DNA from 4 places in the Paenibacillus sp. B46(2026) genome. Region 1 is predicted to be linked to each of the others. Evidence: riboswitches for the same ligand, from Rfam matches in the RefSeq annotation. Region 1 holds a riboswitch; each other region holds the start of a gene.
The links. Region 1 has a riboswitch for cyclic di-AMP ahead of AC1S8V_RS10525 (C40 family peptidase). Riboswitches for the same ligand answer to the same signal wherever they lie in the genome.
Positions count from the first base shown of each region.

Region 2: another riboswitch for cyclic di-AMP. It lies ahead of AC1S8V_RS00525 (C40 family peptidase); the one in region 1 lies ahead of AC1S8V_RS10525 (C40 family peptidase).
Region 3: another riboswitch for cyclic di-AMP. It lies ahead of AC1S8V_RS16585 (C40 family peptidase); the one in region 1 lies ahead of AC1S8V_RS10525 (C40 family peptidase).
Region 4: another riboswitch for cyclic di-AMP. It lies ahead of AC1S8V_RS00150 (ubiquitin-like domain-containing protein); the one in region 1 lies ahead of AC1S8V_RS10525 (C40 family peptidase).

Region 1 covers NZ_CM165907.1:2,277,751-2,285,858, forward strand. The annotation lists gene AC1S8V_RS10500 (xanthine phosphoribosyltransferase) at 1-543, shown strand, start outside; gene AC1S8V_RS10505 (hypothetical protein) at 641-970, shown strand; gene AC1S8V_RS10510 (hypothetical protein) at 1,090-1,308, shown strand; gene AC1S8V_RS10515 (carboxymuconolactone decarboxylase family protein) at 1,450-1,779, shown strand; gene AC1S8V_RS10520 (hypothetical protein) at 1,849-2,550, opposite strand; gene AC1S8V_RS10525 (C40 family peptidase) at 2,675-3,139, opposite strand; cyclic di-AMP (ydaO/yuaA leader) riboswitch at 3,145-3,276, opposite strand; gene pelA (pectate lyase) at 3,709-4,662, shown strand; tRNA gene AC1S8V_RS10535 (tRNA-Leu) at 4,838-4,922, shown strand; partial or broken gene AC1S8V_RS10540 (carbohydrate-binding protein) at 5,010-6,405, opposite strand; gene AC1S8V_RS10545 (class I SAM-dependent methyltransferase) at 7,003-7,710, opposite strand; gene AC1S8V_RS10550 (alpha/beta fold hydrolase) at 7,946-8,108, opposite strand, start outside.
Region 2 covers NZ_CM165907.1:108,551-116,658, forward strand. The annotation lists gene AC1S8V_RS00515 (c-type cytochrome) at 1-356, opposite strand, end outside; gene AC1S8V_RS00520 (GNAT family N-acetyltransferase) at 507-1,001, opposite strand; gene AC1S8V_RS00525 (C40 family peptidase) at 1,357-1,827, opposite strand; cyclic di-AMP (ydaO/yuaA leader) riboswitch at 1,831-1,968, opposite strand; gene AC1S8V_RS00530 (hypothetical protein) at 2,223-3,065, opposite strand; gene AC1S8V_RS00535 (M1 family metallopeptidase) at 3,076-5,067, opposite strand; gene AC1S8V_RS00540 (YwhD family protein) at 5,169-5,672, shown strand; gene AC1S8V_RS00545 (transglycosylase domain-containing protein) at 5,872-7,950, opposite strand.
Region 3 covers NZ_CM165907.1:3,723,032-3,731,139, reverse strand. The annotation lists gene AC1S8V_RS16595 (sensor histidine kinase) at 1-437, shown strand, start outside; gene AC1S8V_RS16590 (response regulator transcription factor) at 527-1,234, shown strand; cyclic di-AMP (ydaO/yuaA leader) riboswitch at 1,404-1,537, shown strand; gene AC1S8V_RS16585 (C40 family peptidase) at 1,543-2,016, shown strand; gene asnB (asparagine synthase (glutamine-hydrolyzing)) at 2,225-4,120, shown strand; gene AC1S8V_RS16575 (multicopper oxidase family protein) at 4,679-6,277, opposite strand; gene AC1S8V_RS16570 (metal-sensitive transcriptional regulator) at 6,426-6,746, shown strand; one part of gene AC1S8V_RS16565 (IS630 family transposase) at 6,954-7,402, shown strand; one part of gene AC1S8V_RS16565 (IS630 family transposase) at 7,401-8,094, shown strand.
Region 4 covers NZ_CM165907.1:32,492-40,599, forward strand. The annotation lists gene AC1S8V_RS00145 (TatD family hydrolase) at 1-172, shown strand, start outside; cyclic di-AMP (ydaO/yuaA leader) riboswitch at 414-667, shown strand; gene AC1S8V_RS00150 (ubiquitin-like domain-containing protein) at 941-2,125, shown strand; gene rnmV (ribonuclease M5) at 2,281-2,826, shown strand; gene rsmA (16S rRNA (adenine(1518)-N(6)/adenine(1519)-N(6))-dimethyltransferase RsmA) at 2,831-3,733, shown strand; gene yabG (sporulation peptidase YabG) at 3,793-4,689, shown strand; gene veg (biofilm formation stimulator Veg) at 4,843-5,118, shown strand; gene AC1S8V_RS00175 (small, acid-soluble spore protein, alpha/beta type) at 5,374-5,547, shown strand; gene ispE (4-(cytidine 5'-diphospho)-2-C-methyl-D-erythritol kinase) at 5,697-6,551, shown strand; gene purR (pur operon repressor) at 6,649-7,476, shown strand; gene spoVG (septation regulator SpoVG) at 7,664-7,948, shown strand; gene AC1S8V_RS00195 (hypothetical protein) at 8,032-8,108, shown strand, end outside.

The DNA.
Region 1 (8,108 bases):
GTCATCTCGGATCAGGTGTTGAAATTGGATGGTCTGTTGAACCACCAGATTGATCCTGCACTAACGATGGAGATGGGACGGGAGTTTGCTGCCCGGTTTCGTGAAAGTGGAGTGACTCGGGTAATCACGGTAGAATCCTCGGGGATTCCGGTTGCTTTTGCCGCAGCCTATGAACTTGGGGTACCGCTCGTATTCGCTCGTCGCAAAAAAACGCTTCTGGCTGATCCTGATGCTTACTGTGAACGCGTACCGTCCTTTACTAAAGGAATTGTAACTGACATTATGGTGTCCCGCGAGTTCATTCATGAGAATGACCGTATTTTGTTCATTGATGATATCATTGCCAATGGCGATGCCGCTCGTGGAGTGATCAAAATTATTGAACGTTCCGGTGCGGAACTCGTCGGATTCGGCGTTGTGGTCGAGAAATGTTTTCAGGCGGGGGCACACACGATTCGTGAACAGGGTATTCCGGTGGAAGCCTTGGTGCGCATTCGTTCCTTGAACGATGGAACGGTACAATTTGACGATAACGAAATGTGATATTTTAAAGGAATAGGGCCTATTTTTTGAACTATGCCTTTGCATGACCGCGGATTTCATTTATAATGGGGTTATGTTAGGGAGAGGAGGCAACACCATGGGGAACCAACCGGCAACAGAACAATTCTTTAATGATAAGCTGGCGGAATCGAAAGTTCATTTTGAACGTGCTCTGGATTGTAAACATACGGAATTCGATGACCTTTATCCCTATATGATTGAACATCCTCAATTTTTCTGGTACAAACGCTATGTTGCCTGGTCAGAATTACTGACGATTGTAGGCTTGTGCGAAGAGTTGTCCTTCTCTTGGAAAGAACAATTTACACCGCATCAAGTGGAGTACCTTGAAGAACGTGTGATGTCCGCCAAAGTGCTTGATTTTTGGTTTGAGAAGAACGACAGCAAAGAGCACGCGCAGCGGTAACTTTCAGTCGGGACATAATTTCGAATGACATGACAGTCCAATACAGTCACGTGAGACCTAAATGACATTTCATTTAGGTCTCTTTTTGTAAATAAATTTGGAATATAGGAGCCATGAACATGATCAGTGATACAGAACTGGACGCTCTGCGTCTGTCAGGTGAGAAAGTAAGAGTAGTGAGGGACGAGCTGGAATCAAACGATGTCACAGGAATTGTGGTTGCCTGGGATGGCGAGCAGGTACTTATCCGTCGTCAGAATCGACGTGTCGTTAAGTTGGATCGCAATTACCGATATCAGTTGTTCAGCGAGCCGCGCCAGAGTCCACTTAGTGAGTAGCAGCTTATAATTATGGCAGAGCCATGAGCGTTAAATGTTTGGAATTACCATGATTTCTTGGCATAATTGACTCACTCGGGAGAGAAGATAGGTACAGTGAGGAAGATCTGTAACTATAGCCGAGAGGGTGTGCTGCAAGCCATGACATTGATGAATGATAAAGTTCATGCCTACAAGGATCAGATTGGGGCATTAAGCGATGTGCTGCCAGGTGTGGTGAAGTCATATCATGAGTTTACCGGAGAATGTTTTCAGCCTGGTGTGATTGATGCGAAGACGAAACAGCTCATTGCGCTCGGGATTGGACTATTTGCTAACAATGAGGTATGTACCTTCTACCATGTAGAAGAAGCCCGTGCCAAGGGTGCAACAGATCAGGAGATTATGGAGACCGTAGCCGTGGCCGGAGCTGTAGGAGGCGGACATGCCCTGTCTCAGGGCGCGATGCGAGTGCAGAAAGGGTTACAATAATTTAAAAAACTTTGTGAAAAAGAAACAGGGTTATACTTCCTTTCAATATGGGAGTATAACCCTGTTTCTTTAAAGGTCGTTTTTACTTTCTTTACTGTTTGCTTTTTTATTATACTTGTCCACATCAGCAAATTTCTCCATAACGGAGTAGTTTGCTGTATAGTTTATTGTGGAGTACCGTTCAGGATGAAATTCAATCTTAGAGCGATCCGTATCCCAAAAATATGTAATGGAGTTATCGAAGGTCTTGCTTCCTGGCTGACCATATTTATTCGTAAGCTCTCCCAGAATTTCATCAGAATCCTGACTATTTAACATGCCAAAGTAATATGTGGCCTCGTACAACAAGAAGTCATCTAATGGATATTCATCTGCTGCATTTTCCATTTCCTCAAGGCGCTGGTCCATTATTTTGTATATCTCTTCTTTCCTTGTTTCTGTTGTGTTGGGGTTATTTAATTCCTCTGATAATTCCCTTCCTTCTTCCATCATTACCAGAATGCTATCATTGTCTAATAAATCAGTGAAAACGTATTTAGCATCTGCTTTCTTACCCAAGACTACAAGATTAGAATATTCGATACTTTTCTCATGTTCATTATGTACGTCCTCTTCATAGCCTGAGTTACCGTTCTTTTCTTCTGCTGAAATGACTTTGTCGATCTTGGTACCCCATGAAACATCTCTAAAATCTTTTTCGTTCTCACTACTGCATCCTAAACTACCTATTACTAAAATAGCAAAACTTAAAACAAACATTAACTTTTTCAATTGTTCTCCTCATCTCCTTTTATTTCCTAAAACATTTTACATTGTTTAAGAAAGCAGTTGAAGACAAAAAATGGTTAAACAAAAAAGGCATCCGGTTTATAACCGATGCCTTTTTGTATGTGAATTACATTTTACCCAACATTTTATCGTACATAAACTGTCCAGTTACCCGACGTGCTGTCACGTAACGATCATTGAAATAAGGATTGGACATCTTGGTGATGCTTACACCTTTACTGCTGGAAGCATGAGCGAATTGTCCGCCGCCGATATACACACCTGTATGTGAAATGCCTTTGCCCATCGTATTGAAGAACACCAGATCACCTGTGCGAATGTTACTTTTGGATACCGGAGTACCTGCTTTGGCTTGTTGCTGCGAAGTACGTGGCAATTCAATGCTGTATTTGTTGAAAAGATATCTCATAAACCCGGAACAGTCGAAGCCAGCCATAGTCGTGCCACCCCACTTGTAAGGTATACCAGTCATGTTGTTCACTAGAGAGTTAATACTGCTTGCCTCTGTGCTTGTTGCCCCGGATGTAAATAGTACAGCTGCTCCAAAAATGGAGATAATCAGTTTTTTCAAAATCAATGTTCTCCCTTCGATGCCTACGGAGTTAGCTAAGGGTTCGGTAGAAGGTTCCCTATATTTCCTATGTATAAGAATAATTCACCCAAAATGGTTCCCCCGTTTTCAAACATGAAACTCGGCAATGAATAATTAAGTTTTTGTAACTATTTGAAACTATATTGCATAAATGCGTAATTGTCAAACCCATTTAAAACCCTTCGTAATACCTCAATGTTAGCGGAATTACGGTTTTTATATGAAAGAAGGGATCAAGTTTGGGTATCATTCATGACAAAAACGTCATTATTGGTTCGTTAAAGGTGATTTTGGATAAATAAACAGGTTTGTCATGAGGTAAAAGGACTATTCCGTTATGTAGAATTTCAGAAATTATATTCATTAAGTTGCATATATTGACAAATATCGTTTTTTTGCATATTATCGTTGTATCCAATCCACATATTGGATGGAAATAGATTTTATTGTGTCATAAGTTCAAATAAAGGAGGTTTAGGGATTTGTATCATATGTAATGTAGAAGTGGGAGATTTATTAAAAAAACGAACATAGGAGAGTGTAATCCATTGAAAGCAAAAAAAATAGTTACTTTTGTACTGGCATGTACCATGGTGTTCTCAACAGTTGGGATGGCGGTTCTCCCTGTAGCAACGGTATCTGCTGCTGATGCATCAGGTACGACAGCAAGTATTTCCGATATTCTGAAGAACCAACTGCCAGATGGAGGTTGGAGAAAAGACTATAAACAATCGAGTGGGGAATGGGCGAAGTCTACGATCGATAACAAAGCTACATATTCAGAAATTAGAAGATTGGCGAAGGAATTCAAAAAGACTAATGATCCGCGATACTCCGCTGCTGCAATCAAAGGAATCAACTTTTTGATCAATATGCAGTATTCGAACGGCGGATGGCCTCAAGTCTACAAAAGCTCGGGATATCACAAGCACATTACTTACAATGATGATGCCATGATTAATGTAATGATCATGCTCGATGAAGTAGCGACGCGCAAAGGTGACTTCTCGTTTATCGACAGTACACTTGCTAACCGCAGTAAAAATTCAGTTGATAAAGGTGTGGAGGCGATTCTGAATACACAGGTCGTTTCAGGCGGTAAGCTGACAGCGTGGGGACAACAACATGATTCCAGTACCCTTAAACCGGCAAGCGCAAGAATCTATGAAGTACCATCGTTGACGGCTGGAGAGAGTGTAACGATTGTTAAATTCCTGAAAACCAGACCTGCTAACGCTAAAATTACGGCATCCATTAAAGGAGCCGAGGCGTGGTTTAACAAAGTGAAGATTACAGGTTACAAGTATGAAAGAGCAAACGGAGACAGCAAAATTATCGCTGATTCCAAAGCTGCACCGATCTGGGCTCGCTTCTACGAAGTGGGAACGGATAAACCGATCTTTATTGGTCGTGACGGGGTAGTTAAGTACAAATTAAGTGATATTGATAAAGAAAGAAGAGGCGGTTATGCGTGGTATGGCAACTGGCCTTCCAAGCTGTAATTTGTAATATGGCGCAGGTTGGATGAAGGAAAATTATCCACAGCTATAAGTAAAGCCCGAATCAGACACGGACGTCTGGCTCGGGCTTTATTGTTATTATTTTCACTGTTGACACGATAGATTCCGCATGATATATTATTTCTTGTCGCCGAGATTGCTTACGGAGATATAATATGCGGTCGTGGCGGAATTGGCAGACGCGCACGGTTCAGGTCCGTGTGGGCTAACCCCCCGTGGAGGTTCGAGTCCTCTCGACCGCATCAAATAAAATAAAAGGTTCCTCGTTAGGCTAACGCCTTTGAGGAACCTTTTTGTATTGTCCCAAACAAGTTGTCTCGTCCGATAGTTTACTGAGCCGACACTTGAATACGATCAATATTCGGTCCTTCCGTCCCGGTCGTGACCAGTCTCAACGTGTTCGTGCCTTCATTCATCGGAACCTGAATTGTTTTTTCGCTCCAGGTTGACCAAGCACCTGTCGACGCGAAGGAAGCATTGCTAGTTACCTTGGTTCCGTTCACGTACACGTCGAGGTTCCGTGCCCCGCTCTCCAGGGCATAACGGATTTTCACGTTTTTGGTGCCCGTGGTGGCGCAATAGATACTGTTCCATTGAATCGCTGCATCGGCATTGGCATTGAAATTAACGTAACCAGAGCCGGTGTACCCCGGATAGATCGTCTCAACCGTAGAACTCGTCAAGGCTGTATTCGTTTCGGCTTCGTAAGTCATGCCGGTGTTCGGATTGCTGGAACCGCCAGTCAGATCAGCCACAAAGGTTGTAACGCTCTGTGCAGGCAGTTGGGCCGTGAAGGCGCCATTGGATACATTGATCGGTGAGCCTGATTGCAGATTTCGAATGGCATCCGTCATCCAGGAGGAGACGGTAGAGGCGTTGCCGTTTTGCAGCACAAACTTCTGACTTGCTGACGAAGTGCCACGGTTGATTGCCACGATGACAACCTTGTTGTTACCTTAATATGCTGAAACTGATCTGGGTCCCGTACGTATGTGCTCCCAGGATGTCCATATTGGCGAGAGCCTGCGGATCATTCAGGATGGGGTCAGATATATTTTTTAAATACTGGAAGGACTCCGGTGCCATCACTTTTGTATTTTGAATGGAGCCTGCATTCTCTTTCATGAAAAGAAGGATTTCCTGTGGTGTCCACCAGGTCCAGTCATGAGCGTAGTCCGGCTCGTTTTGTACTGAAATGGCATAGAGATTCACGCCGTTATCCTTCATGTAGGTAACAAAATCGTTAAGATGCTGGGCATATGCAGCATACTTGTCGTATTTCAGCCGTTTGGCGTTGGTGTCTCCGTTGCGGTTGAAGGTCTCAATCATGTCGTTCGGAGGATTCCATGGTGATGCAAATACGATAGCCCCTTTTTCAATAGCACGCTTGGCTGTGGCGACTTCACGAGACCAGTTATTTCGGTCCGGATCGACGTAAACCCTGAGCACAGAGAAGCCTAATTGGTTCTGATCGTTGCCAAAGGCTGTTTCACGCTGAGTTGCCGTCAAGTCACCGATCCAGGCTGGATGGTTGATACCGCCAAAACCGCGAATGAGCTGTTTTTCGGAGGACAAATTAATGTTGGCATCACTGGCTGCTGACACGTGTGTCGAGGTTAACATCAGAGGCAGAGCCGTTAAACAGGCCAATAAAACATTGACTGATTTTTTCAATCTCAATTTCAATTTCAATTTCAAAATTTTCACCCTCCTCGAAATGATCATACACATGAAAGCGTGTTCAAAAAAACTTGCTAAGCGGCGATGAGAATCTTCTTATCACGTCCTCTCAGATTGTAATGAATGAAAAATAAAGTTTTAAATAGTAAATTTTACTATATTATTTTGAAAAAAAACCTGACATATTACAGTTTATTTGTTGATTGTTATCTCTTTTTGAGAGATTCATGATGTTTTTGGCAAAAAAAAATCGGAAAACAATATCCATATCCTCTGAATCTACGAGATTGAACCGACAACAGTCAGAGATTTGGCAGATATGTTGAAGCAGAAGCTGTAAATGGATGTGCTGCAAGTGGTGGCCAGCCTGATATGAGATGCTCTCGCATAGGTATTCTTGTTGGGGGTGGAAGTTTCGGGTTGGGGAAAGAGCCTTTCCTTTATCTGTAAAGTAACCGATATACAACAAAATTTAGAGGGATTCGCGAGTAAAGCCTGCATACATGCAGACTTTTTTTGCGGTGCGCCTGTTTTAGATTGAGATGGGAAAACCTTTGCTTACATATAACTCACAACTAAATCAAACAATGAGAACAATAAACTCCCGAAGGAGGCACTCATCAGTCGAGAAAGGACAATTAGTCAGTCGTATTCAAGTTGAGGTTCTTCTTCAACAAGCGTTTGATTCTTCGCTGATTGTTCTGCGGCCTGTATGATTAGTTCTGAAGCGATAGAGATAGGGGCTTGTGTCTTTTCTTGAATCGTGTTCTCTTGGAGTGCCGCTGTAAAAACGAGTTCGTTGTATAGGAAGCACTTTCTAAACTTTTTGATCACCTGAAAATCATACTGCTGACGTTTGAATAGCTGCAGATATTCATCCTCACTGCGAATAAACTCACCGTTGTCATACTTATTCATAAACCAGTTGTTGATTTTATGTTTCGGACATAAATATGGCTCGATGACAATCATTGTTCCTTCGGGCTTCATTACTCTTCTGAACTCGTTCAAATACCCGGAAATTTGTTCGTTTGAAATATGGTGCAGAACCGCGATGATGAAAATGAAATCTACGGTATGATCCGGTATCGGGATATGGTTTTTGTCAAAAACCATAAAGGAATAGCTCGGATGCAACTGTTTGGCAAATTGTACTCTTTTGGCATCCGGATCAATGCCATAATAATGATCCGCATCACATATGGAACAGTTTGCTCCCGTTCCGCAGCCAAAATCCAGAACGCTTTTATTTTCTATGGAGAAACTGCTTTTGATATGCTCGTGGATATATTTATTGGTGAACCATTGTGGGCGTACAAACCGATGATACAGGCGCGGGGACAAATGCATGAGATTTAACTCACCACCATTTCATTCATATTGAAGCATAGTTTACTACTAACGTTTCAGAATAATACTTGGAAAATCGACCTAACGCTTTCTCTCCCAGCTCCGATCGTCATTTTGGCAAAAAAAACCTCGGATAACCCCAAGATTTTCAAGAGACAATGTACATAAATGGGGTGAACAGTTATGAGGAAAAAAGGAATTTGGATATTGCCTGCGATCTTTATAATGATCATGCTTATCGGATGTGGTAAATAAACTGCTTGATTAGTTCGTTCAAGGTACCTGCAGCTTTTGTTGGGATCTGATGTTTGGCATTTTTGATAAAAACCAGCTCGCTCCTAGGCAATCGTTCTTTCAGCAGATTGGCGTAGGGATGGAACAGCGTATCCTTCTCACCG
Region 2 (8,108 bases), 2.2 Mb from region 1:
TTCTTCTCTGACAGCCACATGGCGATATTGGCAATCTCTTCATCCTGCAGTTTGCCCTTAAAGGCAGGCATGCCGCCACCTTTACCTTTGACAATCGTAGAATAGATCTTCTCCAGATCATCCTGGCTGCCGATGTTTGCCAGAGCAGGTCCTACGCCACCCTGAAGCTGATCCCCGTGGCAGGAGATACAATTGGCTTTGACCAGTGCTTCAGCCTGTCCGGCATCCAATGTTACTTCCGGCATGGTTGGCTTGGCTTCTTCAGCCACTTCTTCTTTCCCTGGAAGCGTAAACATTAAAACAATAGCTAAAGCGCATGCTGCAAAAAATACTCCGCTCATGATCCATTTGTGCATCCCTTATGTCCCCTCCAGAATGAAAGATCATCTAACCTGAAACTATCCATATCATTATAACGGAACCTGTACTGACATCATAGCATTTTGTGGGAATTTTTTGAACTAATCACATAACAAGGGGCAGATTTGGTTGTTTTGCAATGGATTCTAACCGCGAGGCCCTTCATAAACCATACAGTGAAAGGGCTTCAAGCCGCTTGGGGTCTGTCGTTCGTATGTATCCTGGGTGACAAATCCACTCTTCAGATAGACTTGAATGGCACGAGCATTCCAAGTGAGTACTTCCAGATCAATCTCATTCGTGGGATTTCGGCGAATAGCTTCCTGTACAATGGCAGTGACAAAAGCTGTCCCTTGACCCTGACCACACAGCTCTGGATGCATGCCAAGGCCAATCCGGGTTACCCCTTGAAGTGGGAAGTATTGAGCAAACCCACATATACGATCGTTCTGATCCAGGACGATCGCATATTGCTCCTGCCGCAGCTGTGAATCTCCGAATTCCACTTCCAGAGCTTTCATCTGCTCCCAGGGGAGCCAACTGTAGATATTGTAAGGCGGATCATACTGCCAACTGCAGATAAGCTCCGCATGTTCTTCTCGCATGGGTACAACGTGAAACGTCACAGGGGTTTCCTTCATACACCTGCATGCTCCTTTCCTTGAAACAGAACTCTTTGTCCACTCTACAAAAGAGATGTTCATTTAGCAAGTCTTCCTTCCCAAGAAAAAAAATGAAACAAAAGTTCCAGTAATTCCGTTTATATTATAACGGGATGGGTAAAAACATCATAAGGGCACGGACAAACGAACGCAAAGTAAAGCTGTTGATGTCGCAGGATATGCCTTGTGTGTTACTTGCAACGTGAACAGGGAAAGAAGCACAAAAAAACCGCCGGATACATTCCTGCGGAGAATGTACCGGGCGGTTCTGTTGTGCTTCTTATTTCGTTCCAGTATGGTTAATGGTTACAGCATTATGTTGCTCAGCTTGTCCCTAGTCAAGGGCCAGTGATTCATATGCGTCCGTGCTCATAATCCGTTTAGCGCCAACATAACGATTGGCCCAGTAGTTTTCACTCAATGCACTGATCGTAACACCTTTGGAAGAAGAGGAGTGTGCGAACTTTCCATCCCCTACAAAGATTCCTACATGGGATACGCCTTTGCCTGTTGTATTAAAGAACACCAGATCGCCAGCTCTCATTTCCATGCGGGATACGGAATCGCCCATGTCGAATTGGGAACTGGATTGGCGTGCCAAATCAATACCCAACTTGTCGAATACATACCGTGTAAATCCGGAGCAGTCAAAGCCGTTAAGCGTTGTTCCCCCACTTTTGTATGTAGTTCCCATTGCTGAATCAATTACTGTGTCCATCTTTGAATCTGCGAATGCGCTACCTGCACCAAGTGATAAAGCGAATGTGATGCTAAGTACAGCTGCGGTTAATTTCTTCTTGAACAAGAGATATTCCCCTTCCAATGCCTGCGAGGTTAGCTTAAGGATTCGGTTGAAGGTCCCCTATGATCCCTCTGTAGCAAGATCAATTCACCCATAACTGGTTCCCCCGCTTCCCAGGTGCCAGGAATTTGGCTATGCTAGTTATGCACCTGCGAAATCAAGAAATGACGATTTAATTTTAAGTAGTTACAAATATGAATGTAAAGATTACAAAGTTGTTACTAAAAACTCACTGGGATTATTGTAACAGAGGAGTACCAGTTTGGCAACGTTTAGCAACAAATTTAGCAAAAAAAACCTCGACCTTTGACGGGGAAAGGTTGAGGTTTGCCTATTTATGAGTACTTATTAGGCCATGAGTTTAACATGCGATGGTAACAATTTTTAAACTATCTGCTCTAACCTTTGGATGTTTTGGACTGCCATAAGCGAAAATGGGCGCATATTTTCCACAGGCTCATTAGACATCTGGCAAGAGGATACGTCTGTTGTAGTATAAGTCCGGTGAGTCCTGTTAGTAACCATGAGACTGAAGTGAATGCCCCGAAGATAAGCAGATGAATTCCGCCGAGTAACAGTGCAATGCCAATCACGGTGATGAGATGACGTAGTGCAATCCAGAGTGCTTTGAGGGTACCGTGAGCCCCGCCTTCTCCTTCCGGTGCGGAAATACCGAACTGCATGTAGAGCAGGACGTGATGGATAACCCAGCCATATATGATCCAGGCAGCTACATAAGGTATGCCGGGCAAGAGTAATTGAAGGGAATGAAATCCGTCCATTAGAATTGAGTACAGCTTCGGTACGAGCCAGTAGGCGGGCAGAAGTATCAATAATGTACGTATGGTGTGGAGCAGCAGCATCGGTTTCCACAGATTTTTGATTCCGCGGACAAATGGAATGCGCTCTTCTGTACTATTATAGTGCTGAAGCGAGTAGAGCAGTCCTGCCTGAATGAGGGGGCTGATCAACATGCGAACCAGCAGCATAGCCCCCAGGATCCACAGATAACGATGAACCTCCGGATGGGTGGACAGGTTAAGTTGGCTTTCCATTTTGAATAAAAGCGTACTCAACTCCCCGGCATCGGGGTCAGGATAGCGCAGGAGCAGTGGGATGACCGCCGATTGAACCATTCGGTAGAGGAAATATCCCCATATAAGTTGATAGAGAAATAAGAGAGCTGCAATGAACATATGCTGACGGACGAGAAACCAGCCTTCACGTATTTTTGCTTTCACCGTATCCACCTCACCATGACAGACCTCCGAATATGGCTTCTATTAGTTTGGTTACACTCATGCTCCAGCGGGACTTCGCCCGCTCATCCAGTCCGGATTTCAGAAAATTATTCATATGGCGGTTCTCCAGCACGATCGTGTACAGGGGATCGGTCATGGCCCAGGAAACAGGGGATGTGTGAGTTGATTTATAGGTGATGCGATCTCCTTTTCCATTCCATTGCTTGGTGAGGATATGCCCATCTTCAAAAGCAATGCGAACAGGAACGGCGTTGTAATCACTACCTTTTTTCACGATTGTCACGGAAGACTCGTACAATGTTTGGCCGTCTTTTTGCACGGGTATAACACGAATATCCTCTACAGCAAAATCAGCCATTCCGTTACCATAGATGTATTGATCAAAATAATCAGACCAGGAAGTGCGGGTTACTTGCTCTACAACTTTCTGAAAATCAGCTGATGTGGGGTGTTTGAAGCGGTACTTCTTCACATAGGTAGAGAGAATGCGTTCCATCGTTTTCGCACCGACTTGATGTTCTATACCGAGCAATACAAGTTTGCCACGTGTGTAGACGTTGGCTGCGTACTCATTCTGTGAATCGAACTTCCAGGATTCCTGCGTTAATGATGAAGGAGACGTAATCAGGCCCGATTGTACCGGCAGGTTCGGGATCAGTCCATATTCCTGCTCCATCAGTTTGTCCTCCGCATAAGAGGTGAACCCTTCATCCAGCCAAGCTTCTTCGAATTCGTTACTGGCAACCATGCCGTAGAAGTATTGATGGCCAATCTCGTGAACTACGGTACGTTCCAGATCATAGCCTGGCGTGGTATCATCCGCACCAAAGGCTGTGATTAGCGTGGGATATTCCATACCTCCGGCACCGTTCCCTGTTTTGGGTGGAACAACGATGGATAAGGTCGCGTAAGGATATGGACCAAACCATTTGCTATAATTGGCTAGTGCGGCCTTCGCGGCATGGAAATATCGTTCTTTCAGATCCTGATGAGCAGGATCCAGGTACAGCTTGATTCGTACACCAGGAACATTGGGGGCAGAGAAGGGTTCCTCGGCGTAGACAAAATCGGGTGAGGCTGCCCAGGCGAAATCATGCACATCATCGGCATAGAATTGATAGACTTTCTCTCCATTCTTCACTACAGCTTGCTGCGTTGGAAATCCGGTAGCCGCCACTTTGTATGTTTCAGGCACCCGAATACGCACACTATATATACCGAAGTCGGCGTAGAACTCTGAATTGCCGTGGTATTGGTGCAGATTCCAGCCTTCCGTTGTTCGTCCGCGCCTGCCCACAGGTTCATAGGCACTTAATTTGGGAAACCATTGACCGGCCATGACAAAATCATCAGCGGTTCCCATCCGTGCAAAAATTTTCGGCAGATTCACTTCGAACCGGGTGTGGAGCGTGATGCTTTCCCCGCCTTTGACGGGTTTGGGCAAGCGTACTTTAATGAGGGTGGTATCCTTGATGTTTCCGTCATCTGGCTGCACATACTGCATCCGGTGCAGCAGAGAGAGCCCGTCCGCCGTTTTCATTTCGGTAATGTTCATGGACCCATAGCCATTGGCAGGCATGACATCACCCCGAAGCGTTCCACCGGATTCTTTCATAAAGGTGGTGTCAGCAGAAGAGAAGGCGTTGGGATACATATGAAAATATAGTTCGCTGACGGTTTTTTTACCTGGATGTGTCCAGGTGATCGTCTGAGTCCCTTTCAATACGTTCCCTTCGGCCAGTTTCACATCCATGTGATACTCCACAACACGGTTGCTGTACACTTCGGCGGTAGGGGTCTGTACACTTTCTGGAGGTGCTGGGGTTGGGGCTATTGCCTTGGGCTTGCCCGATTCGGGGGCGAGTACTGGCAATTCGGAATGAGTTGAGCGATTATAACCCAGAGTGATCCATATCCCTCCGGCAAGTACACACAGGGCCAGGGATGCGGTGAGCCAGCTCTTGGCGCGTCGTGGAATCATCGTTAAATACCTCCCGTTGACAAGCATCTACAGCATGTATATGTTTGCAATGGGCCAATTATTAGTTAAAATATTTGTATCAACCCTTGGAGGCTATAAACATGGACCAAAACGAGCAAAATGGCAAAAAACAGATTGCCTTGAATATCGTTAGTGCAAAAAGCAAGCATAAAGGCTTCGGTGCAGGCTCCATTGATCTGAATAACCTTTCCCCGGTCATTATTGATAATGGCGAAGCCAAGATCGATATCGGTGCGATGCATGCGAAGAGCAAAGTGGAACGCAATATCAAGTTCTCTACCAATCGTGAAGATGTGCCCAACGGACGCCAAGTATGGCTGGTGTGGGTAGCTGTCGATCGCACGGAGGAAGGCCAACTGTATGGTGGAGCAACCGCTTGTGAGATGTGGATTGATACAGAAGCAAGACGTGGGTGGAAACTGCTGGCGGAACATGTGAATCGCATGGACTATGCCTTGAAGCGTCGCTTCATGCTGGATGAGCTTGGACCCGAAGCTCGAGCTGCACTTAAGACGTTGCTGATCTCACACAACGAAGAATGGTGGAATGCTTCTCCGGATGTATTGAAGGAAGCACTGGCCTAAGGCAGATCATTCAATACAGTGTAAAAGCAAAAAAAGTAAAAGGCCCCTTGACCGGAAAGTTCGGTTCGGGGCCTTTTGCGTGTACGTTAACGGTATTCATCGAACTGAATAATTATGAGTTTTCTTTGAAGTGGAATTTCCAAATGTCTATTTTAATCAGGGAGCGGGAGCGACGTAATTAAGTCATCTCGTGTTTTCGTCATTCAACCCACCAACGTTTGAAGTCACTCCACCAGGAATGCTTCTCTTCCTGGATGCCTTGTTGATTATCTACCTGACGGGCTTTCTGGTCCTCTCCTGGATCCGAATCATCCGTCGTGCCATGACATACTTCTGTCGGTTCAGTACCATCAATAAAGACTTCCAGTCGCTTCTCTTCACAACCGTTTCCTGCCAGCTTGCCAGATTCCGGGTCAATATAGACACTTACAACATGATCAGGCACGGTGAAAATTTTGGGTGGTACGCTTGCAAGTGCCTGTTCTGTGAACTGGGCAAAGATTGGTGCCGCCCGGCGGCCATCCGAAGTCGAGATGGCTTTGCCTTGGTCGTACCCAACCCATACAGCGGTGGAGAGCTCGGGTGTGAACCCAACCAGCCAGGCATCCGTATTGGTCGTCCCTGTTTTCCCGGCTACCGGACGTTTGATGGCGGCAGATACCCGGTTACCCGTTCCCCCATTTTCGAATACACTTTCCATCAAACGAGTCAGTACATAAGCTGCCGCAGGTTCCACCACGGTCTCAGCCTTGGTTTGAGGCGATTCATAGAGTACACGTCCTGCTGCATCCGTTACTTGCAGAATAGCGACAGGTGGTGTCCGTTGTCCACCAGCAGCAATGACGGAAAAGGCCGACGCCATCTCCAGCGGACTGACAGGTGAGGTTCCCAGGGCAAGGGAAGGCACAGGGCTCAGGTTGCTTGTAATGCCGAGGTTTTTCGCCATGCTCACAACCTGCTCAGGGCCGATCTGCATAATGGTATTCACCGCATAGATATTGTCTGAAGCGGCGATCGCCTGCCTAAGATCAATCTCACCCAGATATTTGTCTCCAAAGTTGCCAGGTTTATAGGTTTTGCGGTCATTGTCATAATGAAACAGGGTGGGTTCACTGTTAAACATGGATGCACTGGTGAGCTGCTTGGATTCCAAGGCTGCCAGATACATAATGGGTTTAAATGCCGAACCTGGCTGGCGTGTGGTCGCCAGTACATGGTTAATCTGATTGGTGCGGTAGTTTTTGCCGCCCACCATGGCTTTGATGTAACCTGTGCGAGGGTCAATAGACACGAGGGCCGTCTCCAGCTCGCTTTTGGCATCCATACCTTTTGCTACAGCATCTTCGGCCGCTTTTTGTACACGTAGATCCAGTGTGGTGTAGATATTCAATCCCCCATGATCCAGCATTGCTTCACTGATTCCCAGCTCTTTGATGGCCAGACTTCGAATATAGTCCCGGAAATAAGGAGCACTTTCCACCGTTTTACGTTCACTTTCCGGCTTGAACGAAAGCATTTTCTCATAGGCCTTATCTGCTTCGGCCTGGGTGATCTTGCCGATATCCGCCATGGCATTCAGCACAATCTTCTGCCGGTCTTTGGCATTCTTCATATGATTATAGGGTGAATAGTAGGTGGGTCCTTTCGGGATTCCTGCCAGCATGGCACTCTCTGCGAGATCCAGCTGTTTGGCTGATTTGCCAAAATACATTCGTGAAGCCGCTTCGATTCCGTATGCTCCATGCCCATAATAGATTTCGTTCAGATACATCTGCAAAATTTCATCTTTGCTATATTTCATTTCCAATTGCGCCGTGTACATGGCTTCCTTTGCTTTGCGAGTCCATGTTTTCTCATGAGACAGATACAGGTTACGCGCCAATTGTTGGGTTAATGTACTCGCACCCTGTGACATCTGCATGTGTTCGAGGTTAACGAGCACAGCCCGTCCCATCCCTTGAACGTCGAAACCGTAGTGATTATAGAATTTGCGGTCCTCTACAGCCAGAGTGGCGTTGACCAGATCCGGAGCAATATCCTCCAGTTGAACGGGAACAGAGTCTTTGCCACCTGCGGAGAAGGTAGCGATCACTTCACCTTGACTGTCCAGCAATCGTGAATTCCGATCAGAGTCTGCGAGGGGCAGGCTGGTTGCGTATAGGTACACCAATCCCGCAGCGGTAGCAAGCATAGCGAGCACGGCGAGCAGAGACAGGTTTTTAAACAATTTCCGTACACGGAACCCGCGTTTGCGGGTCTTTGGGTTTGGCTTGGTCATGGAACGGGCTCCTCTCTTTTCTTCCAGTATGGGACTTGAATGGCAGGGATATTCAATCGGGTGCATAAGCAAACAAAATGTAGCATTTTCCCCGGAAAAACCGTTTTGCAGTATAAACATCAATCGCGTATAATGCAAAAGGGTAATGAAAAGGTAAG
Region 3 (8,108 bases), 1.4 Mb from region 1:
AATTAAAAGCCAAAGAAAAAGATCTTACGATTCGAAGTAAGTTGAGTCCTGTACCTCATATTTTTGTAGATTCTAACCGACTGGAACAGATTATTTTAAATCTATTGGATAATGCCATTCGTTACACAGCCGAGGGGTACATTCAAGTTTCTTTAACTTCTGAAATAGGCGCGGTAGTGATAAGCATTTGCGATACGGGGCCCGGAATTTCAGCAGAAGAACTTCCAAATATATTTGAACGTTTTTACCGAGTTGAGAAATCGAGATCTCGGGCGTATGGAGGAACAGGATTGGGGCTTTCCATTGTTCAAAGTCTTGTTTTACAACAAGGAGGAACAATACATGTGGAAAGTAAAATTGGAGAGGGGACGCGATTTAAAGTAATTTTCCCGTCCATCACATCTTCTTCATTAAAATCACACAGCTTCAAAATATAATATGTAAAACAAATGAGCTAATGATAGTTGACATTTACGGTCAGAAACCGCATATTGCTAAAGATTAATGAAATGGATGGGATGACCATATGAATAAGTTGAAAGCATTAGTTATTGATGACGAATGGAATATGAGAAATCTGTTGCGAATTTATTTAACTAAAGAGGGTTTTGATATTACGGAAGCTCATAATGGAACCGAAGGACTGTCCTATCTTCAGAAAAATTCGTATCATGTCATTTTATTAGACGTTATGATGCCCGATATGGATGGATGGCATCTTTGTGAAAAAATCAGATCGTTTAGTGAAACACCTATATTGATGCTTACAGCTCGAGGGGATGTGAAGGATAAGGTACATGGGTTAGGTGCCGGTGCTGATGATTATATGGTGAAACCTGTAAATTCAGATGAACTCATTGCTCGCTTGTTTGCGCTTATTCGACGATCTTCACAGTCTCTAAGCCTCAAAGAAATCGGTAAAAAAATCATGTATACAGACATGATTATTTATCCAGATCGAAGACAGGTTATGGTACTTGACACAAATTTGGATTTGACCCAAAAAGAACTTGATATATTGCTTATATTGGCCGAGCATCCACAAAGAGTTTTCTCTAGAGATGAAATCATAGAACGTCTCTGGGGAAGTGACTTTTTTGGGGATAACCGAGTCGTAGACACCCATGTGAAAAATATCCGGGAGAAGTTGCAGTTGGCTGGCTTGGAACAGAATCCCATTCAAACGGTTTGGGGCATAGGGTATAAGTGGTTGTATAGTGTAGAGGAGCCTTGAACTTATAACTAGAATTCGGCAATACAAAAAGAACTTGTGCTAAGAAGCGATCCTCCCTAAGTTTAGCAGGAGACGGTCGTTTCTTTTCTTTTTTAGTATAAGATATACGAGAATTCCACATTAAATCCACACAATTTAACAATATAATATTCTATAGGTTACAAATATTTAACTATTTTTGCCGAATTTCGTATTGAAAACGGGGGAACCATTTGTTGGGTGAATTATTCTTGCAAGAAAAGAATATAGGGAGCCTTTAACCGAATCCTTAAGCTAACTCCGTAGGCATCTAAGGGAGGAACAAAAGTTTGAAGAAAGTTATTTTATCGGTGCTTGGAGCAGCAGTTTTATTTACCTCCACAGCAACAGGGGCATTTGCTAGTCAGGCAAAACTAACAGAAGAAATAAAAGAAGTGGTTGGAACGCCATACCTTTATGGTGGGACAACAACATCTGGTTTTGATTGTTCCGGTTTTATCCTGTATGTTTTTAATAAGTTTAAACTAGATTTGCCGCGCACTTCTAGTATGCAAGCAACAAAGGGATCGTTTGTAGAGAAAGAAGAACTACGCCCAGGGGATCTCGTTTTCTTTAATACGAATGGTCGCAGCATTTCCCATGCAGGTATTTATGTAGGTGACAATCAATTTGCACATTCATCAAGCAGTAAGGGTGTTCGAATTAGTAGCTTATCTGAAAGTTATTATAAAACCAAATATGTTACAGCTCGTCGAGTGGTTAGCGAGCAGAACTATCTTAAAATGGTTGACGATAGTCATTAAAATGGACAAGCCCGTGGGTAATTCACGGGTTTTTCCATTTTGTTTAGCAACTTGCCTCGAACAGATAAAGCCATTCTCAGTGAACTAAACCAATAAATAAGTAAATAACTTAACAAACTGTGATTTATGATGTGGACATTAACCTTTCACAGATTCCACATACATAAAAGCTAAACTAATCTTATATCGATTAGAGGAGAATAGCCCAATGTGTGGATTTGTAAGTTTATATAACAAGTATCGTATGCCAGTAGATGCAAATATTCTGCAACATATGACAGACTCCATAGCTCATCGTGGCCCAGATGATGAAGGGATGTATATCCATGATCATATCGGTCTGGGTTTTAGGAGACTAAGTATACTGGATATCGAGCACGGGGCACAGCCCATGACCAATGAGACCAAAGATATTTGGCTTGTATTCAATGGGGAGATTTATAATTATAAAGAGTTGAAGGATTGGTTAAGCCAAAAAGGTCATACATTTTATACAGATTCGGATACTGAAGTGCTGCTGAGGCTTTATGAAGACGTTGGAATTAAATGTGTCAGCTATTTACGGGGCATGTTTGGTTTCACCATATGGGATCGAAAAAAAGATCTTTTATTTGCGGCAAGGGATCATTTCGGGATAAAGCCTGTATATTTCAGTGAAACCGCCTTTGGATACATGATTGGTTCTGAAATTAAATCGATACTGGCTTCAGGTAGGATTGATCGGGAAGTAGATGAGAATGCACTATATCATTATCTTACATTTCAATATGTACCTGAACCTTCAACCATGTTCAAAGGAATCCATAAATTGAAAGCCGGCCATTATTTGATTGTACAGGATAATGAATTGATCATTAAACCGTATTACGAAGTGAAGTTTGAGCCAAATGAAAACAGGTCCTATTCCGATTTAGTAGAGGAGACTCGATCGGTAATAACGGAATCGGTGTGTATTCACAAGAACTCAGATGTCCCCAGGGGCGCATTCTTATCGGGCGGTATTGATTCAAGCAGTTTAGTTGGATTACTTCATCAATTGGAACCAACCCAAACATTCAGCGTTGGATTCGATATGCCGGGATATAGTGAATTGGATGATGCCAGAAAGACAGCCGCTTATTTTGGGACTGAGCATCATGAAATTCGGATTAATGCCCGCGACTATATAGATATACTACCTTCTCTAATATGGCATATGGATGAGCCAGTAGCAGACCCCTCAGCCGTGGGTCTCTACTTTGTATCGAGGTTGGCTAGTCAGCATGTTAAAATGGCCTTCTCAGGAGAGGGCGCGGATGAATTTTTTGGAGGCTACAACATTTATCAGGAACCATATGCTCTCCGTATGTTTCAGGATCTTCCAGGAAGATTGAGAAGTCTTGCAGGACATCTTGGAAGGTTAATGCCCGATGGCATGAAAGGCAAGGGATTTTTGGAAAGAGGTAGTCTTATTCTACAAGAACGTTACTTTGGGAATGCGAAAATTTTTATGGATCATGAAAAAGATAAGGTATTAGCACCATGGTTAACGGAGCAGGGGGTATGTGAACCGACTCTTCAGGTGACTAAGCCGCTTTATAACCAAGCGAAGTTATATGATGAAGTCACGCAGATGCAGTATATTGATATTCATACTTGGCTGCGTGGAAACATCCTAATGAAAGCAGATAAAATGTCTATGGCTAATTCCTTGGAACTTCGGGTTCCCTTTGTAGACACAAAAGTATTTGAATTAGCTGCTACAATTCCCACAAAGTATAAAGTTACACCTACAGCAACCAAATTATTGCTCCGTGAAGCTATGAAAGGTGTGGTTCCACCTGATGTACAGCACCGAAAAAAATTAGGTTTTCCTGTGCCTACCAGGGTATGGTTGAAAAGTGAATGGTACACATGGGCTAAAAATCTGATTATGACGGCAGACGTAGATCAATGGATCAATAAAACGTATGTCCTACAGCTACTTGAGATCCATAAGGAAGGGAAATTGGATGCAAGCCGTAAATTGTGGACCATCCTTGTATTTATCTTATGGCATCAAATATATATTGAAGATCGTGTGTATTCCTTTTCCGTTCCTTCTTCCAAAAGAATGATTTTGTAATCCTTTATCTTTAACAAAGTTCTCCAAAGGAGATGAGAAAACAAAAACGAAAAACGTTACTGTGCTGAACAAAAATGACCAACATTATTGAAAAGCTGATGGTATCAACCCCTCGAGATAGAGATCATGTTAAAATGAGCTCATTATACCGGGGGGATTTTCGTATGCCACCCAAATAGGGGAAAGCGATAAGCAATAGGACGGTTCGTCTGCTGGTGAAAGAGGGACAGATCAACAAACGAATGAAAGTGAAGTTTAAGATCAAGAGCTTGGACCAAATCAGGAGATAGAACGCAAAAATCCTCATTTTTGTTACTGTTGAGGAACTAAATCTAGAGAGACACTTAATTTGTAGCAGTAGGGCCTACATTTTGTCAGTATCGCTTGTTTTACAATCAGGGCATTTCCAAAACAAATGCGGCGTCACTCCTCGGTTGGATTCCGGAGAAGATCGCCGCATAATGGATTCTTCTGTTTTTTAGTATCTCATTGACTAGACTTGACATTTGTATCAGCAGATTATAATAGAGCGTGGAAAATGCTTCTCATTAATTATCCTTATTCAGCCACGTTATCTACATTCGGATCAGGTGTATAGTTACTTTCATAATCTGTATACACTACTTCCGTTACCATTCCCGCGGAAGCATGGTGCAAATCATGGCAATGGAACATCCAATCTCCTGGGTTATCGGCTTCAAAAGCAACAACGTAGGTTTCCCCTGGTTTAACATTTAGGGTATCCTTCATGATCGTTGACCCCTGATAGGGTTGACCATTTTTACTTAGTACTTGGAAAAATTGACCATGGAGATGCATGGGATGGTCATCCGTCTTGGACTGATTTACAAAAGTAACTTTGACCTTGTCACCTTTCTTGACTTGTATGACATCTGTATCCGGAAACACCTTTCCGTTGATTGTGTAAACCATTTCTCCGTCTTTCATCTCCGTATATAAATTCATAGTCACGTTCTGATCAAATGTTTGATTCAAAGAAAATTTAGGATTTGAAATGTTACCGTATTTCTCTAAATCAAACAGGGGAAGCGTGACAGAAGTATTAGAAATGTCATTTTGAACTTTTGAACCTTCATATTGGATAACGACTTTCATATTTTGTATCGGTGTTTCAGTTCCGTGTTCCTCAAGTAGCCAGGAGCCTGGATTGTCCGCTGTAAATTCAATATCATAACGTTCTCCAGGAGCAATAGAAAGTATTTGATCTTTAATCACCCCGGCTTCATTAATAGGCTGACCATCCGAAGCAATTACTTTAAAATTGTGGCCATGTAAGTGCATTTGATGACTGATAAATCCTGCATTAATTAGGCGAATTCTAACTTTATCTCCTTCTTTCACAGCTAGCTTCTCAATGGCAGGACCTGTTTTTCCGTTTACCGTGTATAGGTCATACATGCTCATATCATGTCCGCCCATACTCAACGTGTCCTCGTCCATATTCTTATCCGAATCGGACATATTCATTTCATTATGATCCATATCTTTCATATCCATGCTGTCGGAATCACCCATACTCATGTCGCCAGAACTCATCCATTCATCTAACATAAGAGTGTAGTCCCGGTCATAGTCATTTTTGAGTTCTTCAACAACAAGCGAACCATACAAGCCTTTATCCACTTGGTTTACACTGTCTTGGTGAGAATGGTACCAATAGGTACCGGGTACATTGGCTTTGAAAACATACGTAAATGTTTTACCTGGTTCAACAGCATCTTGTGTGACGCCAGGAATGCCATCCATATTATTGGGAACCGGGTAGCCGTGCCAATGAATGGAGACAGGCTGATTCAATTCATTTTTTAAATTGATTTTTACGTTATCTCCAACTTTTACACGGATTTGAGGTCCGGGGACAGAATTGTTGAATGTCCAAACTGGTAATATCTTACCTTTGGAAACTTCAAGATTGCTCTCTTGGGCAGTGATCGTGAATTCTTTACCGTTTACCACTGGAGTAGCAGATGTGAATTTCACGGCATTAGGACTGGAATTAACCGTTGTAGGATTATTCATGTTTGAGTGATCCATTTCTTCCATTTCATTGTTTTTAATAGCATTTGCACATCCCGTAGCAAAAATAGCAAAAGAACTAATTACGATAATTCTCTTTACAAGCATAGATTTTTTCATATATCTTTCCTCCATGTTTTGTATTTGTTTGGTAATAACAATAATAGTATAGATAATTTATGTAGAAATAATGTAGTTGATTTTCATTTTGTATAGTATAGGGGGGCTATAGTATAATAAACGTATATAGAAAAGGAGTGATCGGAACATGGGGGATTTAATTCAAGAGCAGGAGTCATGTAACACGGAAGAACGTAGAAGCCATCATTCTGAGAAAACAAAGAATAATTTGATTAGCCGGCTTAACAGAATTGAGGGACAAGTTAGAGGACTAAAGGGATTAATAGAAAAGGACACTTATTGTGATAATGTGCTGAATCAAATCTCTTCAGTCCAAGCAGCATTGAACGGGGTAGGTAAACTTTTGTTAGAGCATCACATGAAAAGCTGTGTAATGGAACGCATTCAGGAAGGTGAAAACGAAGTTATTGATGAATTATTAGTTACTATAAATAAATTAATCAAATAGTGTTGTAAACAAAAGAGGGTTCTTGCAACCCTTTTTTGTTTACAGAAAATATTTTGACAAATATACGGTAGGGGGGTAACCTAGAAAAAAGGAGGTGTGTACCTTGAATGACATTCCATTGGACAATATAGAACTAGTGTTCCATCAGTCTAAATATAGTTAATTTTTGGAACATCTGATATAGTCAAAGTAAAACGAGGTTATTTCATGAAAAGTCGAGACTATATCGTTAGCTTATCTCCTGAACAACAACAAGAATTGAAACAGATCTGCAGTGCAGGGACTTACACAGCGCGTTTTTTGGGGCGAGCCCAAATCCTTCTGTGGGCTGATGAAAATCGCTCAAATGGCAGACTTTCGGATGTAGAAATCGCCGAGCGTTTGCAGATACACACCAATACCGTGCATCTCGTTCGCAAGCGCTTTGCCGAGCAGGGACTTCAACCTGCGTTGGAGCGAAAAAAGCGTTTGACACCTCCGAATCCACCCAAGGTGACCGGTGAACTGGAAGCCCGGATTATCGCGCTCAGTTGCAGCGAACCTCCTGCCGGGAAAAGTCGTTGGTCTTTACGGATGCTCGCAGACAAAGCGGTTGAACTGAATTATATTGAAAGCCTTTCTTACGATACCGTGGATAAAATTTTAAAAAAACGAACTCAAGCCTCACCTTCGTAAAAGCTGGTGTATTCCACCCCAACAAAATGCCGCATTTGTGGCAGCGATGGAGGATGTGCTCGAAGTCTATCGCTTGCCTTACGATTCGAATTGTCCGGTGATTTGTATGGATGAAAAACCCTACCAGCTCGTGGACGAAGCACGAAATCCTATCCCGATGAAGCCTGCCAAACCGTTGAAAGAAGATGCCGAATATGTACGCAAGGGAACGTGTAGCATCTTCATCTTTATCGAACCGCTTGGAGGATGGCGTCATGTGAGTGTGCGATCCCGGCGCACGAGAATCGAATGGGCCGAAGAAATCCGCGAGTTACTTGACGTCCATTATCCCGATGCCCCGAAAGTCCGCTTGGTGATGGATAATCTGAATACCCATGCCATTGCATCGTTATATCAGGCATTTGAACCGGAAGAGGCTTTACGACTAGCGAAACGTTTGGACATTCACTATACCCCAAAACATGGAAGTTGGCTGAACGTCGCAGAGATTGAACTCAGTGTAATGACCCGTCAGTGCCTGGGTTGCCGAATCCCCTCAGAAACCGAACTGGCTCGCGAACTTTCGGCATGGGAAAACGAGCGTAACGCATCTCAAAAGGGAGTGGATTGGCAATTCACTACCGAGGATGCCCGAATTAAACTCAAACGATTATATCCACTTTTTAAAGACTGATGGAACACTAGGTT
Region 4 (8,108 bases), 2.2 Mb from region 1:
CATTGAAACAGATGCTCCATATTTGACACCTCATCCGTATCGCGGGAAACGAAATGAGACAGCGCATGTACGTCTGGTTGCAGAGGCAGCTGCGGAAATTAAAGGCATTTCGGTAGAGGAAATTGCTGCAATAACGACCAAAAATGCCATGGAACGATTTGGGATTCGTTAAAAAAACGAGCAAATCATGTGAAAAAGGGAGTTAAGCGGAGGTAATTTGCTCTTTGATCCAAATAAATCAAGAATATTACAATATTTTAACCAAATATTCAGAAAAACGTACTTGATCAACGCTTTACAACATGCATCAAAACAGGATATCATCTTTTCAGTGAATTGTTGTGCGGAAAATTGGACAGATGTTCGGGGGATGAACAAAGGGACACTTTCCGATGAAACAACATTACTTTCATGAATCAGTCTCGCTGAGTCTCCGTTAACGGAGAGCGGGGGAACCAATAAGGCTTAAACAGCGGTGTATTTAGCTGCTGCGCATCATTCGCTGACCCAAAAGCAGCGAAAGGAATTGCGAAGCCATATTTGATTTCTTCTTTGGGTCTCGGGGTGAATTCAAGGGCGTCCGCCATGAGCGGGTGACCTAAGATAGGGCGGCTCTCTTTCGCCCGAATCCGACAGCTAACCTCGCAAGCGGAAAAAGAGAGGCAACCTCGTGCATGAATTTCCGATATTCAGAATCATTCGGAAGCCACGAAAGAGTTCCTCTTACACTCTTTCTTTGGCTTTTTTGTTTTTGAATAAAAGAAATGTTGTCATCATACGGTAGGTATTCAGGAGGATGACATCATGTTGCGAAGATGGATTCATGGTGCAGAACCGGATTATGTTGGTCCGATCTGTGTTCTGTAGAAAATTTGGTATAGTCACGTCAAAGACATCATGCATTACTTTAGACGACGAGGCTATGAAGGAGGACGGAGAAGTGGGCACATTCCAACCAGAAGAGACCCATGAGTCACGATCATCCAGTAAGTCTTTCGCGTTGCGGTGGAAGCATGAGAACATGCGTCAAATGGCATTGATCGCGATTTTCTCAATTGCGCTTACAATCATGATCTTGTTAGTCGTTTACGGTCAGGCCGGGAAACAAATTTCACTGGTTATTGATGGCAAAGCTCAGGTGGTAGAGACTCGTACAGGAATGCTTCAGGAAATGCTGGAGGAGCAGTCGATCACAGTCAGCCCTCACGATAAGGTATCCATGTCCATGAATGGGGCGATTACAGATGGAGACCGAATCGTTATTGAGCGGGCCGTTCCAGTTAACATTACGGCAGACGGAGACACCAAGACTCTGTATACAACCGATTCATCGGTAGAAGATGCAATTCAAAAATCAGGTATTCAAGTTGAAAGTAATGATAAAGTGTATCCGGCGCTTGGAACTGCCATCAAAGCGGATATGAAGATCCGTGTAGTGCGCGTAACAAAGCGTACAGTGAATGTAGAGCAACCGATCGCTTACAAAGTAATTAAAACGGCTGACCCTAGCTTGTACAAAGGGGATAACCGTGTCGTTGTGAACGGCAAAGAAGGCACACTTGTACAGCACATCGAAAAGGTATTTCAGGATGGAGAATTGGTCTCCAAAAAAATGGTCGGCAAATCTGTCGCGAATAATCGTGTAGATAAAGTGATCGCTGTCGGCACCAAAGCAAAACCGATCGTGAAAGAACCTGAGATTCAGACCGTATCGGCTCAAACTTCAACAACCAAAAAGGCTACAACAACGAACTCGAAGAAAACATCTGCCTCGGGCAGCAAAGTAATTACCGTATCCGGCACTTCTTTTAAATACTCCAAAGTACTTAAAAATGTATCCATGACTGCCTACTCTTCCGAAGAGCCTGGCATTGGTACAAAAACAGCTTCCGGTACTCGTGTAACGGAAGGGCGCACCATTGCGGTTGATCCCAAAGTCATTCCAATTGGCTGGTGGGTATATATCGAAGGTCTGGGATTCCGTCGTGCGGAAGACACAGGCGGTGCCATTAAAGGCAACAAAATTGATGTATATTATGACAGTGTGAAGCATGCCCTGAATTTTGGACGCAAGAAAGGCAAGACGGTCTACGTGATCGGTCCGGTGAAGCCGGAAGCGAACTAAAATCGTTTTACTTTGAAATGGGAATGCTATAAAATAGTTGCATGAATGATTCATGCGGAATATGCGGCGGAGGAGTCTGAAATCAGTCTCCCCCGCCGTTTGGCAGAGAAGAGGATATTCCTCTTCTTTTTGCGTTAGAAAGGAAGAAATGGAACATGATAAAAGAAGTCATTGTGGTGGAAGGCCGTGACGATACGGTAGCCATCCGTCGGGCCGTGGAAGCCGATACAATAGAAACAGGTGGATCAGCAATCAACCAACGCATTCTGAAGCGGATTGCGCTTGCTCAGGAGAGACGGGGAGTCATTGTACTGACAGATCCGGATCATGCTGGCGAACGCATTCGTAAAATTATTGCGAATAAGGTCCCTGGCTGCAAGCATGCCTTCATTCCGGAAGCTGATGCAACGCGCAAAGGGGACATAGGGGTGGAGAATGCCTCACCGGAGGCGATCCGTCATGCTCTGGCGCGCGTACATACTTCATACGAAGGTGCTACGAGCCTGATCGATTGGGAGGACCTGATCGCGGCAGGACTTATCGTGCATCCGCAGGCTGCTGCACGTCGCATGGAGATGGGCAATCTGCTGGGCATCGGTTATTGTAACGGTAAGCAGTTCCACAAACGTCTCAGTGTATTTCAGATTACACGGGAAGAGTTCTCTACAGCATTAGCGCAAATTGAACGTGAAGGATTGTGAGCATATGAAAGACATGGAAGAGACGATAGAAATTGCAACGCCCAAGCGTACGAAAGAGATTATTCAAAGACACGGATTCTCATTCAAGAAAAGTCTGGGTCAGAACTTTCTGATCGATCAAAATATACTGAACAAAATCGTTAATGCAGCCGATCTGGACGAGTCCAAGGGCGCATTAGAGATCGGGCCGGGTATTGGAGCCCTTACGGAGCGACTGGCTCGGGTAGCCGGTCCTGTCACAGCCGTAGAGATTGACCAGCGCTTGATCCCCATCCTGGGAGAAGTGATGCAGCCCTATTCGAATGTACGTGTTCATCATGGGGATGTGCTGAAGCTTGATCTGGCTGAGTTGTTTAATACGGATTTTGCATCCGTGGACAAAGTCAGTGTTGTGGCTAACCTGCCTTACTATGTAACGACCCCAATCATGATGAAACTGCTGGAAGAGAAGCTGCCGGTAGACAGCATTGTTGTCATGATCCAAAAAGAAGTGGCTGAACGCATGGCTGCTGCACCGGGATCAAAAGATTACGGCAGTCTGAGCATCGCAGTTCAGTACTACAGTATGCCGGAGCTTGTGTGTATTGTGCCTCCTACGGTCTTCATTCCGCAACCTAATGTGGAATCAGCTGTCATTAAGCTGAAAGTGCGTGAGCAACCGCCAGTGGAGATCCCGGATGAAGCACACTACTTCGAAGTGGTACAGGCTTCTTTTGCCCAGCGGAGAAAAACAATCTCAAACAACTTGAAGGCTCGCTTCTTCACAAAGGAGAACCGGGAACAGGCAGACATTCTGCTGGAGCAGGCAGGTATTCAACCGTCCCGACGTGGAGAGACGTTGAGTCTGCAGGAGTATGCCACACTCAGCACCGTAATGTGGGAAGCAGGGGTACGTGCAGCGCTGTAAAATTTGAATGAACCAAACCGGGTCTCTGCCCATACGATGGGGTAGAGGTGATTACGTTGATGAATATCGGAGACTTGGTCGTTCGGAAGTCATACGGCGGCGATGTGACTTTTCGGGTGGAAGGCCTCCAGTTGGATGCTGCGGTCATTAAAGGGACTGAGTTCCGGCTGATTGCCGATTCCCCGGTGGACGATTTGATACAGGTTCCCTACGAACCGCAAAGCGCCAAGACCAGACAGGCGCATGTTAAGGCACATCAGACCCTTTCACGCCTGCAGCAGAATCGCATGGAACAGGCAGAGCGTTTCCGGGAAGGCCTGGTGCAGGATTGGTCTGCCCAGCAGGAACCGGCTTATTTTGAAATGCCTGGCAAGGTGCTTCATCTGGATGGAGATCCGAATTATTTGAAAAAAAGCATGGATCTCTATGAACAACTTCGTGTTCCCGCGGAGGGACAGTATGTTCATGAATCCGCAATGGCAGATACCTTATACCGTTTATTACCTAAAGTACGTCCGGATATCGTCGTCATTACGGGTCATGATGGGGTGTTAAAGACGCGTCAGCCTTATGACTTATATAGTCTTGGTAGCTACAAAAACTCGCAAAATTTTGTGGCGGCCATTCAGGTGGCCAGACAGTATGAACGTCATCTGGACGCACTCACCATTGTGGCAGGGGCCTGTCAGTCCCATTTTGAGGCACTGCTGCGCGCTGGAGCGAACTTTGCCAGTTCTCCGGGCAGAATTCTCATTCATGCGCTTGATCCGGTCTATGTGGCAGCAAAGGCCGCCTTCACATCTGTTCGGGATACAGTTAACATGACCGATGTTCTACACAATACCATCAGTGGTAGCCAAGGCGTGGGTGGAGTGGAGACACGTGGGAGTTACCGGGTAGGTCTGCCAGGATTGAATGATTTATCCACGTTAAAAGTGAACCCATCTGCGGTCTGATGTAGGCCATTTAAAGTCCCAATTTGGGGCTTTTTTTGTTTGTGAAAAAAATTATTGACAACAACTTTTTGATGCTGATATAATGATTAGTTTTGATTTGACAATGACTGTAAAATCCGGTATAATGGACAAGAAAAGAGGTGGTCGTCGACAATGGCTAAAAACACGCTGTTGGATATCAAACGCAATCTCGACGCACATATTGGTCAGAAAATTATGTTGCGGGCTAATGGTGGCCGCCGTAAGACCATTGAGCGTACGGGTGTATTGGAAGAAACGTACCCTTCTGTTTTTATTGTTAAGCTTGATGAGGAACAAGAAACTTTCAAGCGAGTATCTTATAGTTATGCGGATATACTTACGGAATCGGTGGAAGTCATGGTTTATGACCCGGGCAGCCAGACGCATAACTCCTACATGGAGACGTAAGTATCGATTTACAGGCGATTCGCCCCACAAGGCGGATCGCTTTTTTGTTTTTTTACAAAACCACTAATTCGCCCTCTAAGGTAAACCATGCACACTTAGGAATGAGCGAGGAACGGTCGCGGCATACTATTTGAACAGGTGAAGGAACAGTTTCTTAAGCATTAGGCAGGAAACTGAACTTGGCCTGGAGGTATGTTGTCTAAAGCGTGAACGGACTCATCACATCATGATGGATACTAAGGAGGAGGATGGTTCATGAGTCGGAGAAGAAGTGTCATGTCAGAGGATCTGAAGAATGAACTAGCGAAAGACCTGGGTTTCTATGATACGGTCCAACAGGAAGGCTGGGGCGGGATCAAAGCCAAGGATGCAGGAAACATGGTAAAACGTGCAATTCAACTTGCGGAACAGGCTGCGCGTAAATCTTAATCCGGTTCCATCAGATTGAAAAGCGGGGAAATCCTTCAGGAATAACCCCGCTTTTTCCCCATAGATGCGGAATAGAAATGACTTGACAGCCCCATTTTGATATAATATGTTAAGTTGTCTTAGGGAAAAGGTGAGGACGGGTGAACGCCTTGAAAATTTACGAAAAAGCGCCTGCTAAAATTAATTTGATGCTGGACGTTTTACATAAAAGAAGCGATGGATTCCATGAAGTTGAAATGATCATGACCATGGTCGATCTGGCCGATCGGCTGGAAATGTCGGAACTGCCGCGAGATACGATTTTCATCTCCAGTCAGGCAGGGTATATTCCACTGGATGAGAAAAATTTGGCTTTTCAGGCAGCCCGGCTTATTAAGGAGCGCTATAACGTGCGCACGGGTGTTCATATTCATCTGGACAAAAAGATTCCAGTTGCAGCTGGACTTGCAGGCGGTAGCAGTGATGCAGCAGCAGCTCTGCGTGGATTGAACCGTCTCTGGCGGCTCAATATACCGGATCACGAACTACAGAAGCTTGGAGCTGAACTCGGTTCGGATGTTCCATTCTGTATCACAGGAGGGACAGCGCTCGCTACAGGACGTGGTGAGAAATTGACGCCCATGCCTAATCCTCCGCAATGCTGGGTTATTCTGGCCAAGCCGCCTATTAATGTGTCTACAGCCGATGTATACGGACGGTTCCGTAGTGACAAGATCGTTCGGCATCCGAGTGCGGCGAAAATGGAGCAGGCCATTCGTGACCAATCATTTACGGATGTATGTAACCAGATGGGCAATGTGCTTGAAGATGTAACGTTGAAGCTGTATCCGGAAGTTCAGCATCTCAAGGATGCCATGATTCGTCTGGGTGCAGACGGTGTGCTGATGTCAGGCAGTGGTCCAACGGTATTTGGTCTGGTATCGAAAGAATCCAAGGTTGCCCGGATATACAATGGTCTGCGTGGCTTCTGCAAAGAAGTGTACGCTGTACGTATGTTGACGTGAAATTCGCTTTTATAATGTACAAACACGTATAAAGGTGGTATATTTTTAAATAATTATTCGGATTTAGATGTTTCCGTGATCGTGAGGATGGATCTCTGTGAAGAAGTTAAAACGAAGCGCAAGGCTGGTTGAAATGACGCAATACTTATTGTCCAGACCACATACGGTTATTCCGCTCACCACATTTGCCGAACGCTATGGAGCCGCGAAATCTTCCATTAGTGAAGATTTGGCGATTATCAAGGAAGTGTTCGAAGAAGGTGGGTCAGGAGAACTGAATACACTGGCTGGAGCAGCCGGGGGAGTTAGATGGATTCCGAAGGTGTCGCGAGAACTGGCATTGGCATTTGCAGAGCGACTCTCGACCCAGCTCGCTCAGCCTGATCGGATTTTGCCTGGAGAATACCTGTACATGTCTGATCTGCTCGGACAGCCCGCATTGATGAATGAAGCCGGCAAGATCTTTGCAACGGCCTTTGGCAATATGAATATTGATGTGGTTATGACGGTAGAAACCAAGGGAATTCCACTGGCTTATGCGACCGGAGCCCAGCTCAACCTGCCTGTTGTGCTCGTACGCAGGGACCATCAGGCTACAGAAGGATCGGCCGTAAGTATCAATTATGTATCGGGGTCCCATAAAAGTCTGCATACCATGTCCCTGTCTCGCAGGGCGATGCGTGAGCACTCCAGAGTACTTATTGTGGATGACTTCATGAAGGCTGGGGGTACGGTGCAAGGAATGATCGATCTTTTGGCCGAGTTTAATGCTACGGTAGCCGGGGTAGGGGTACTGGTGGAATCTGGTTCTGTGGATTCAGAAGAACGCCTGCTAACAGATTACGTATCACTGGCTAAGCTAACAGCAGTTGATGCCAAGAGCAGACACATTTCCGTGAAGCCTGGCAACTATTTTGACCTGTAGAAAGATGACGAATTTTATGTCGGGAAAGGTTCTTTTCCATCGACCTGGCACTAACATTGTCGAATTGTGTATTAAATAAAAAAATTCCTGAAATTAGGAAATTTTTGTGGTTATAAAAGAAGGAGTTCGTATAGGCTGTGTGGAATTATACACCAAGTTCTGATGGAAAAAGGTGGTGAACACACACATGCAAATTACGGATGTCAGACTCCGCCGTGTTAACTCGGAGGGGAGAATGAAGGCTATCGCATCCATTACCATCGATAACGAATTCGTCGTTCATGACATTCGTGTCATTGATGGTAACAACGGAATGTTTGTTGCTATGCCGAGCAAGCGGACTCCTGACGGAGAGTTCCGTGATATCGCCCACCCGATCTCTTCCGGTACTCGTGAGAAGATTCAGGCAGCAGTTTTGACTGAATATGATCGCGCAGCAACTGAGGAAGAAGTCATTGAAGAAGGTGCCTGAGAACATTATTGGGGTTCGAAGGAAAAGAGAGCCATGTCTTATGGCTCTCTTTTCTTTTTGACCGGAATAAGATATATTCAGTATTGAGTTTATTAGCAGAGAACAAAAAGCGCATCGTGCGCTTGGTGGCAGGGCGGCATCTTAGGAATCATTGGGATTC